Regions from separate parts of the Candidatus Thalassolituus haligoni genome, predicted to be linked through region 3. Evidence: predicted binding sites of a transcription regulator. Region 3 holds the regulator's gene; each other region holds the start of a gene.
The links. Region 3 encodes sigma-54, which starts transcription at its own class of promoters, with help from an activator protein. Its sites were predicted from a motif close to TGGCACNNNNNTTGCTNT; they were not measured.
Positions count from the first base shown of each region.

Region 1 (3,277 bases), 930 kb from region 3:
CGCGATTCCTTAAAGCCGGTGGTGCTGGCATTGGCAATATTATTACCCGCTACCGACAGGTCGGTGGAAGCTGCGCTGATACCGCTCAAACCAATATTAAAAGCCATTAAACATTCCTCTTCTCACTGCCTGTCGTACACCATTCGGTGGTTGTCTTGCCCGCCTCGGGCAACGTCGGATAGCCAGGACTCATTATTCATCCAGAATCTGGGAGACATCAGCCAGCCCGGCCTTTTGGCCACCGGTCAGATTCAACGTGACCTGGCCACTGGAGTTCAACGTCACGCTGTCGACCCGCGAACTCATCTGCATACTGATATCTTCCGTTGTACCGGCAAGCGTGCCGGTCAGGGTGAACTGGTACTCGCCAGGGTCGTACGGTTTCAGCACCGCATTGCCCTCGCTGTCGAGTACCTGCTCGCCATTGTCATCCAGATAATATTCCTGCCGATTCAGATCAGCGGTTGTCAGCGGTACGATCTCGCCATCCATCATCAGGTTGAGACCATCCCAACGTACCGATACCGGGCCATCACTGTGGTTACCCAACGGGTATTGCTCCAGCAACTGGCCACTGCTGTCGCGAATCGACAACGTCAGGTTGCTGGCACTGTCGGGAATCTCGGTATAACCGCTCACCACCCCGCCACTCAGCAGCAGGCCATTCTGGTTGCCATCCACGATCACCGACTGACCCACCAGACTGGACGCCTGCAAGGCAGAATAGGAGGAGAACTCCGACATCATGCTTTCGCTGGTGGTGTTCAGTTTGTCGATGCCTTCTACTGCCGAAAACTGCGCCAGCTGGGCGACAAAGGCCTGGTTGTCCATTGGATCAAGCGGGTTCTGGTTGTTCAGCTGCGCCACCATCAGTTCCAGAAAGGCATCCTGACCCAGCTCATTTTGTTTACTCTGATTCTGTACCGAGCTGCTGCTTTCCGAGCGGTACTGATCGAGGATCGAGGCGGCTGAACTTACATCACCGATTGCCATAAACCTTCCCCTTATTGACCCAGTGTCAGCGTGCGCTGCAACATTTGTTTGGCGGTTTTCATTACCTCAACATTCATCTGATAGCTGCGCGAGGAAGACATCATGTCGGTCATCTCTTCCACCACATTGACGTTCGGGTAAAAAACATAGCCATCTTCATTGGCCATCGGATGATCCGGCTGGAAACGGGCCTGCAGCGGCGAGTCCTTTTCAACAATACCCAGCACCTGCACCCCGGCCCCGACATCGCCTTCCAGCTCACTGAACTGACTGTCTTTGTTCAGCTGCAGGGCTTGCTGTTGCATCACCGCAAACCAGGGTTTGCGTGCACGATAGGTTTCGTCGACCGAACTGGATGCACTGTCGGCGTTGGCCAGGTTCGATGCGGTGGTGTTCATCCGGATGGACTGGGCGTTCATGCCAGAACCGGCGATATCAAAGACGTTGGTTAATGACATGATCAATCTCCCCGAATGGCCCCTTTCAGGCCCTTGAATTTGCTGTTGAGAAACTCGAAGCTGGCGTCGTAATCAAGACTGTTGCGAGCATATAACGCCTGTTCGATTTGCGAATCGACGGTATTGCCGTCAATCGATGGCTGGCTCGGATTACGATACAACAGGGATTCATCCATTCGTCTGCGTCCGGCAATATGACCGGCCGACGTCTGTTCCAAAACCAGCCCGGTTGAATGGCGGGTATCCACCTTGTTACTGGCTACCGCCTGTTCCAGCGCCGACTGAAAATTAAAATCGCGGGACTTGAATCCCGGCGTATCGGCATTGGCGAGGTTATTGGCCAAGACTTCTGCCCGTTTAGCGCGCAGCTGCAGCGCTTCGTCGTGAAGACCCAGTGCGTTGTTGAAACTGATTGCTGCCATTGCCGCTTCTGCCCAAAATAGTTGCTCTGGGTGTAATAAAGCAACCGACGTGCCAAAAATAAAAACCTTTATTTTTCAATAAGTTAATATTAATTCCAGCAAAACAAGACGGTAACAGACAGAGGCTTTGCCGCTTCGGAGGCAAGCCGAGGCGAAAGGCGGCAACGGAGCAAAGACATACCGGAGGCATCGGTCAGGGTGACACAGAGGCAGCAGCAAAAGCCGGACAGGAACAAAAAAGCCGCTACCCGAAGGCAGCGGCTTATAAAGATCAAATCAGTTCGTGCTTAGTTCGCCGTGATTTGAGTCGTGCCTTCGATGCTCTTGTCGTAAGAGCTGTAGCCTTCGAAGTCAAAATCACCGTTAACGATCACAGTGGTACCAGCTGCGGAAGGGTTGGAAACCGGGCCCCAAAGAGTCCGGTCATCACCGCCCAGTTTGACAGCAATCACTTGGCTGGCATCGTCGACATCAGCAACCTCTATTGCATAGTCACCGTTCACTACAGTACTGGTGATAACGCCAATCACTTCAACACCATCCGTATCTGCAGCCAGTGCACGGGCTTCTGTCACACTCATGGCGGAAGAGCCAGCAGCGACCACCGGAATCGGACCGAAGTAACCGATTTCCGCTTCATAGCCAGCAGAAGGATCTACCGAAATATCACCAGGGTGCTGCACAACGTTGGTGATGTAGGCAAAACCGTTGATCTGGTTAAACAGATAAGGCCCGGTGTTTTCTGCGCCATTAGGAGCAGAGAAGATACGGGTCAGTTGCTTGCTGTCCAGATTATAAGACCAGACGAAGTTGTTGGCGTGCAAGCCGGTATCTTCGGTAATGATCAAGGTGTTATAGCCGACATAGGCGACGTTATCCGGGCCAGACAAACCGTCGGTTGAACAGGCGGAACCCTCGGCAATGCCCGCTACTTCACCCTTGACAGCACCGATCACAAACTCAGAACCGATGTCTGCGTTGCTGCCCAGCGACAACTCGTAAATACCGCCACACTGGTTGGCAGTCAGCTGTATATGGTTAGGGCCACCGGTCTCGTTGGAACCGTTCAGCATGCCTTTGACGATATTGGTGGTTGCCAGGTAGGCTTTGTGGTTATGGGGGTTGTAGGTGAAACCCTCTTCCTTGGCCATTTCCACCGTGGCACCCAGATAAGCGGCATAACGACGGGTTTCCAGACGCGAAGCGGCCAGCTCCATGCCAGACTTGAGCTTCAGACATTCCTGGCTACCCAGGTAATTGATGCTCTTGTAACCCAGTGCACAGGCACCACCGGTTGGTTCAACCGCATCAAAGATGTCGGCAAATGCCAGCGGGCTGTCGCCATTGACCAGCTCAGATACGTCGGCATCGGTGGCGTGGCCCAGGCTGATCCATTCAATATCA
Region 1 covers NZ_CP139482.1:1,743,076-1,746,352, reverse strand. The annotation lists gene SOJ49_RS07845 (flagellar hook-basal body complex protein) at 1-107, opposite strand, end outside; gene SOJ49_RS07840 (flagellar hook assembly protein FlgD) at 193-993, opposite strand; gene flgC (flagellar basal body rod protein FlgC) at 1,005-1,451, opposite strand; gene flgB (flagellar basal body rod protein FlgB) at 1,454-1,873, opposite strand; gene SOJ49_RS07825 (DUF5017 domain-containing protein) at 2,161-3,277, opposite strand, start outside.
Region 1: the regulator sigma-54 is predicted to act here: its motif matches at 1,911-1,928, upstream of flgB (flagellar basal body rod protein FlgB).

Region 2 (3,277 bases), 1.8 Mb from region 3:
CCGGGCCAAAGAATTCATGATGACGTTGGTCTTCAGGTATCGCCAACGCATCACAGAGTTGGTTAATGCATACCATAAAAGGTTTGGGGCCAAGGAAGTAGATCTGGGCGTCTCGGCTTTCAGGCAGCACAGGTGCCAGCATATCCTGATTCAGGAAGCCGGTGGCATCTGGTGTATCTCCTGGCAGTGGTTTTTCGTAAATAATGAAGCTTTTCAGGTTGGCATACTGGCTGGCCAATGCCTCGACGTGCTCTTTAAAAGCGTGGTGTTGGCTGTCGATTGCCGCGTGAACAAACACGATCGGGCGACCGTCCGACACGCAGCTGTTGAGCATACTGATTGCGGGTGTTATCCCGACTCCTCCTGTGATCAATACCAGTGGCTGTTCGGATTTTGGCGGTAAGACAAAATTACCGGCTGGTGCTGTCAGCATGACTTCGTCACCCGGTCTGGCTCTGTTATGCAGGTATCCGGATACCGTGCCATTGGCTTCTTTCTTGACTGAAATCCGCAGGCCACGTTTACCAGGAGCATCGGAGAGGCTGTAGTTGCGGCGCAGCGATTGGCCATCAATATCGAGTATCAGTGCTATGTACTGGCCAGGAGTGAAATCGATATTCTCTTCACCCTCTGTCGGGATCAGGTAAAACGATGAAATAACCGCGCTTTCTTTTTCGATACGCTCAATCACAAAACGGCGCTCTCCGCGCCAGCCACCCCGACGCTGGGCATGGTCGGAATAAAGCCCTTCTTCTACCTGAATCAGCAAGTCGGCCAGTTGCTGATAGGCCGCTCCCCAGGCATCGGCAATATCCGGTGTTACCGCGTCGCCCAGTACTTCACCAATAGCCTCCATCAGGCACTCCCCAACGATCGGGTAATGTTCCGGAAGAATATTCAAGGCGCAGTGTTTATGGGCGATCAGTCCAACAGCGCTGCCAAGGGCATCCAGATTGTCGATATGGGTGGCATAAGCTACCAGGGCGTTGGCGAGTGCCTGGCGCTGGGTGCCTTTTTGCTGGTGTGTCTGGTTAAACAGATCTGCCACCGCAGGGTAACGGCGGAACATCAGAGGATAAAAGCATTCAGTAATCTCTCGGGAATGAGCACCGACAACCGGGGCGGTTGCTTTGATGATGTCGATTTGGCTGGGGGATAGCATCGGATGTTGTCCTCTTGGCGCACCGGCAGGTGGGCGCTGTCTGTAAAAGTTAATGTTCCCCCGGTTCTTTCCAATATCCGTGCCATTTATAACTTATTGATATGTAAGGAGTAATTTTCATTGGGTCTTTTTTACATCAAGCGGGTGTGGTTGAAATGACCTCATCGAGGTAATATTGACAACATGCCATTTAAACATTACATCTCAGTCATCGAAGACCTTAGCCGTGAGTTGCCAGTTGATGTTCGGTACCGTCGTTTATTGGAAGCTATCCGGCACACCATTCCCTGTGATGCCATCGCACTCTTGCGGCTCTCGGGCGAAGTGTTGCGGCCCATTGCCTTTCTGGGGCTGCGCGAAGAAACCCGGGGAAGACATTTTCATCCGGATCATCACCCCAGACTGAAACAAATCCTTGAGCACCAACGGCTGATCCGGTTTCCTGCGGATTCGCTGCTACCAGACCCATATGACGGCCTGATGCGCTTGCCCGGCATTGATTCTCGCGTGCACGACTGTATGGGGATATCGATTCAGGTGGATGGGCGCAATTGGGGAGTCATTACTTTGGATGCTTCTCGCCCGGGGCAATTTGATGAAACAATTCCTCATGCAGAAGAGCTGGCAATTACCCTGACTCGTGCGGTTATTACCGCAGCAGAACGTATCGAGACACTGCGCCAGCAGGTCAATCGTGGGCAACAAGTCACCGAGGCACTCAATCAGGAGCGCCTTTCAACCGGCGTTGTGGGTAGCAGTACCGAGATCATGCGGCTGATCAGTGATGTGGATGTTGTTGCACCCACCTCGATGACGGTATTGATTGAAGGTGAAACCGGGGTTGGCAAAGAGTTGGTTGCCCGGCGTTTGCATATGCAATCGGCCCGAGCGGATAAACCTCTGATTTACCTGAACTGCGCTGCATTACCGGAGACCCTGGCTGAGGCAGAGCTGTTTGGCCACACCCGTGGCGCTTTCACCGGGGCCAGTCAGGCGCGAGCGGGCCGATTCGAGTTGGCCGATGGTGGAACGCTGTTTCTTGATGAAATTGGTGAGTTACCAATCACCTTGCAAGCGACGCTGCTGCGGGTGTTGCAAGAAGGTGACATCCAGAGGGTCGGCAGTGATGAGACACACAAGGTTGATGTGCGGGTGGTTGCTGCGACTAACCGTAACCTGAAACATGAGGTGGCTGCCGGTCGTTTTCGGGAAGACCTGTATCACCGTTTAAGTGTTTTTCCTCTGCGAGTGCCTGCTTTGCGGGAACGCCAGCGGGATGTACTGGAGCTGGCGGAGTTTTTCCTGGAGCGTCTGCAGCACCGGCTGAATGTTCAAAAATTGCTGTTAACGGCAGATGCCCGCGAGACTCTGTTGCGCTACCAGTGGCCGGGTAATGTGCGGGAGTTGGAACACGTGCTGGGCCGTGCGGCACTCAGGGCGCAGCGGCCGTCTGATCATGCACTGGTCTATATCGACAGGCAGACTCTGGCACTGGGTGATATCGAACTTCAACCATCAGACTCTGGTGTTGATGAGCTGGATGGTGGCGACCAGAGCGGCAGTGGTCAGGGCGGCTTCGGGTCGCTGGCTGAGCTGACCCGGTGCTATCAGACGCGCCTGATTAGTCGGGTGCTACAGGAGCAAGTGGGCAATGTGTCGGCGGCTGCGCGCGTGCTGCAAGTTGACCGAAGCAATCTTCTGAGGCTGGTGAAACGCCTTGGCATCCATGTCGGGTGATCATGTCGGGTGATCATGTCGGGGGGTTGGGCGCTGCCAATCAGTCCTTCTTTAACTTCATGGTCGAAGCCCGTGGCTTGCGATTGCTGTGAAATACTTTTTTCACCGGTGGGGCTTTGGGCGCGTGGGCTTCGGTAACGGGTTCTTTTGACGCGTTATCGTGGTCGACCTGCGGTTGCGGTGCGAGTGGCACGTGTTGTCGCGGCTTGTCGGTGTCGGGTTGCGATTGGACTGCAGCTTTTTGCTGTATCGGCCGAGGCTTGTGATGTTTACGTTGACTGGCCGGTACAGCGATCGCGGTGCCATCACCGTTGATGCGGATGCTGTCTGGTTCGATCAGGATGCGGCGTTCCTTGTAGAGTTTGCCAATCGCCATCT
Region 2 covers NZ_CP139482.1:2,630,078-2,633,354, reverse strand. The annotation lists gene hmpA (NO-inducible flavohemoprotein) at 1-1,162, opposite strand, end outside; gene norR (nitric oxide reductase transcriptional regulator NorR) at 1,346-2,899, shown strand; gene SOJ49_RS11725 (S1 RNA-binding domain-containing protein) at 2,940-3,277, opposite strand, start outside.
Region 2: the regulator sigma-54 is predicted to act here: its motif matches at 1,230-1,247, upstream of hmpA (NO-inducible flavohemoprotein).

Region 3 (3,277 bases):
CACTGTAGGGCAGGCCTGCGAGTGCTGGCAGTAAATCGACCGGTAGATTATCGATGCAATAAAACCCGAGGTCTTCAAGCACCGCCAGTGCGCTGGATTTACCTGAGCCTGAACGGCCACTGATCACAACCAGACGCATGTACTGTCTCCGTGTTTTGGGCAAGGTCAGTTGTCGGCCAGCGCCCGTTGATACAGTTCCTGGTCGCTGCTCGCACTGCGTAATAGGTGGCGATATTGGCTCTGGCTGAAATTTTCTGCCAGGGTTGCCAGTATTTTCAGGTGGTCGTCTGTTGCTTCTTCAGGCACCAGCAAGGCAAATACAAGATCGACTGGCTGATGGTCTATGGCATCAAAGTCGATGGCCTCGCGCAGGTGGAGTAATACCCCAACGGCCCGTTCACATTGCCGTAATCGACAGTGAGGGATAGCGATGCCTTCGCCAATGCCGGTACTGCCAAGGCGCTCACGCCCAAGCAGACGTTCAAAAACCTCATCCGATGAGCTGCCATCCACTTCTTCAGCAATCAGCTCTGCCAGAAACTCCAGCAGTTTTTTTTTGCTGGTAATGGCGACATCGGTACGAGTACGTTCAGGCGCAAGAATATCGGCAATCGCTATGCTCATGTGTCAGCCTTGTCCGTGCTGTCGGGCAACCAGTTTTTCTTTGTGTTTCAGCACTTGCCGATCCAGTTTGTCGGCCAGCAAGTCAATGGCAGCGTACATGTCGTCATGGGATGACGTCGCATGAAAATCGGCACCACTGACGTGCAGCGATGCTTCTGCCAGCTGACGGCCTTTTTCAAGGGTCAGGGTAACCTGACCAGAGGTAATGGGTTCGGCATGCCGCTCAAGGCGAACCAGTTTTTCCTTGACGTATTCTTCCATGGCTTCGGTAACTTCGACATGGTGTCCACTGATATTGATGCTCATAAACGGCTCCTTATGGCTCGCTTTAAACCGAACAAGGATCGACGGGGTCGATCAAATCAACTGTTTCCGCTCATTCGATGGCGGAATCATCATTGCCTCACGATATTTGGCCACCGTGCGGCGTGCAACCTGAATTCCCTTGTCTCCGAGGACGACGGCGATCTTGTTGTCACTCAGTGGCTTGCGCGGGTTTTCTTCGCTAATCAGCTTCTTGATCATGGCGCGAATGGCGGTTGATGAACATTCGCCGCCAGCATCGGTACTGACATGGCTGGAGAAAAAGTACTTCAGTTCAAAAATACCACGCGGTGTGTGCATGAATTTTTGCGTCGTTACCCGTGAAATGGTCGACTCGTGCATACCAACGGCATCGGCAATATCATGCAGTACCAGTGGTTTCATAGCTTCTTCGCCCTGCTCAAAAAAGTCGAGCTGATATTCGACAATTTTGGTAGCGACTTTCAGCAGGGTTTCGTTGCGGCTTTGCAGGCTTTTGATAAACCAGCGCGCTTCTTGCAGGTGATCTTTGAGGAAGGCGTTGTCGGCACTGCTGTCTGAGCGGCGCACCAACGAGGCGTAGTCGGAGTTTACCCGCAGTTTGGGGGCAATATCCGGGTTCAGTTCAACGCGCCATTCATCGCGGATGTTACGCACGATCACGTCGGGCACAACGTATTCTGACTGTTCGGAGCTGATTCCGGCTCCTGGTTTGGGATTCAACTCCTTGACCAGGCGTAATACGGCTTTGAGGTCTTCTTCTTTCAGCCGGGTTTTGCGCATCAGCGTGGGGTAGTCTTTACTGCCCAGCAGGGCAATGTAGTCACCGATCACCAGTTTGGCTTCTGCCAGCCAGGGAGTGTCGGCTGGCAGCTGGTTTAACTGCAGGATCAGGCATTCGCGCAGGTCGCGGGCAAAAACACCAGCCGGATCAAACTGTTGCAGGCGTTTGAGTACGGCCTGGACTTCGTCTTCCTCAACCCCAAATTCCGGATCCATGGAACCCAGTACGTCGTCTATGGTGGTGTGGAGGTAGCCGTCGTCGTCGACACCGTCAATCAGCATGGTGGCAATCTCGCGATCGACATCACTCATGGGAGTCAGATTCAGTTGCCATTCCAGATGCCCTTGCAGGTCGTCGGAGGTGGCATGACGGGAGTCGTAGTCAAAGTCGTCGTCGCCGACAGAGCCTGAACCGGAGGAAACGCCAGCGGTAGTCTGGAAGGTATCGTCCCAATTGCTGTCGACCGGCAGGTCATCCGGCATCTTGTCGTCCGACCACTGTTCACCCAGTTCCTGGGTGTCGGTGTCGGTCGCTGTCGCCGTGACGGCGGCTTCTCGCTCCTGATCGCCGTTGGTTTGCTGGGCATCCGTATAGTCGTCGTGCTCGGACTCTTCGAATTCCAGCATGGGATTGGAATCCAGGGCTTCCTGGATTTCCTGTTGCAGATCAAGGGTAGACAATTGCAGCAGTCGAATTGCCTGTTGCAGCTGAGGGGTCATGGTCAGCTGCTGACCCATTTTTAACTGAAGCGATGCTTTCATACAGCGTTATAGTTCATCGGTTGTCGGCATGGTCTGTGCATTATACGCCAGCCTGTGAGGCTGGGAATGCTTTTCATGGTGTCGAAATGAAACAGCGCCGGGCATCATAGCCCTGTAAGCCAGTAAGAATCAAAGACGGAAGTCCTGACCAAGGTAGATGGCCCGAACCTGTTCGTTGGCGAGTACTTCATCGGCGCTGCCTTCGGCAATAATGTGTCCACCGCCTACGATATAGGCTTTTTCACAAATTGCGAGGGTTTCGCGGACGTTGTGATCGGTAATCAGTACGCCAATGCCGCGCGCCTTGAGCTGGCGAATGATGGCCATAATGTCGGATACGGAAATCGGGTCGACACCGGCAAAGGGTTCATCAAGCAAAATAAAGGAGGGTTCGGCGGCCAGTGCCCGGGCAATTTCTACCCGGCGGCGTTCACCGCCGGAGAGTGACATCCCCAGGCTGCTGCGAATGTGCTGGATGTGAAATTCGTCCAGCAGTTGTTCCAGCTGTTGCTGGCGTTGGGGTTTTTTCAGTTCCGTGCGGGTTTCCAGAATGGCCATGATGTTGTCTTCGACGCTGAGCTTGCGGAAGATCGAGGCTTCTTGTGGCAGATAGCCAATGCCTTTCTGGGCACGGCCATGCATGGGCAGGTGACTGATGTCGTCGTCGTCAATTTTGACGCGTCCCTTGTCGGCCTGTACCAGGTTGACAATCATGTAAAAACAGGTGGTTTTACCGGCTCCGTTAGGGCCGAGCAGGCCGACAATTTGTCCGCTGCTGACGGCAAGGGATACGTCTTTGACGACC
Region 3 covers NZ_CP139482.1:810,275-813,551, forward strand. The annotation lists gene rapZ (RNase adapter RapZ) at 1-139, opposite strand, end outside; gene ptsN (PTS IIA-like nitrogen regulatory protein PtsN) at 166-624, opposite strand; gene hpf (ribosome hibernation-promoting factor, HPF/YfiA family) at 628-930, opposite strand; gene SOJ49_RS03645 (RNA polymerase factor sigma-54) at 982-2,472, opposite strand; gene lptB (LPS export ABC transporter ATP-binding protein) at 2,602-3,277, opposite strand, start outside.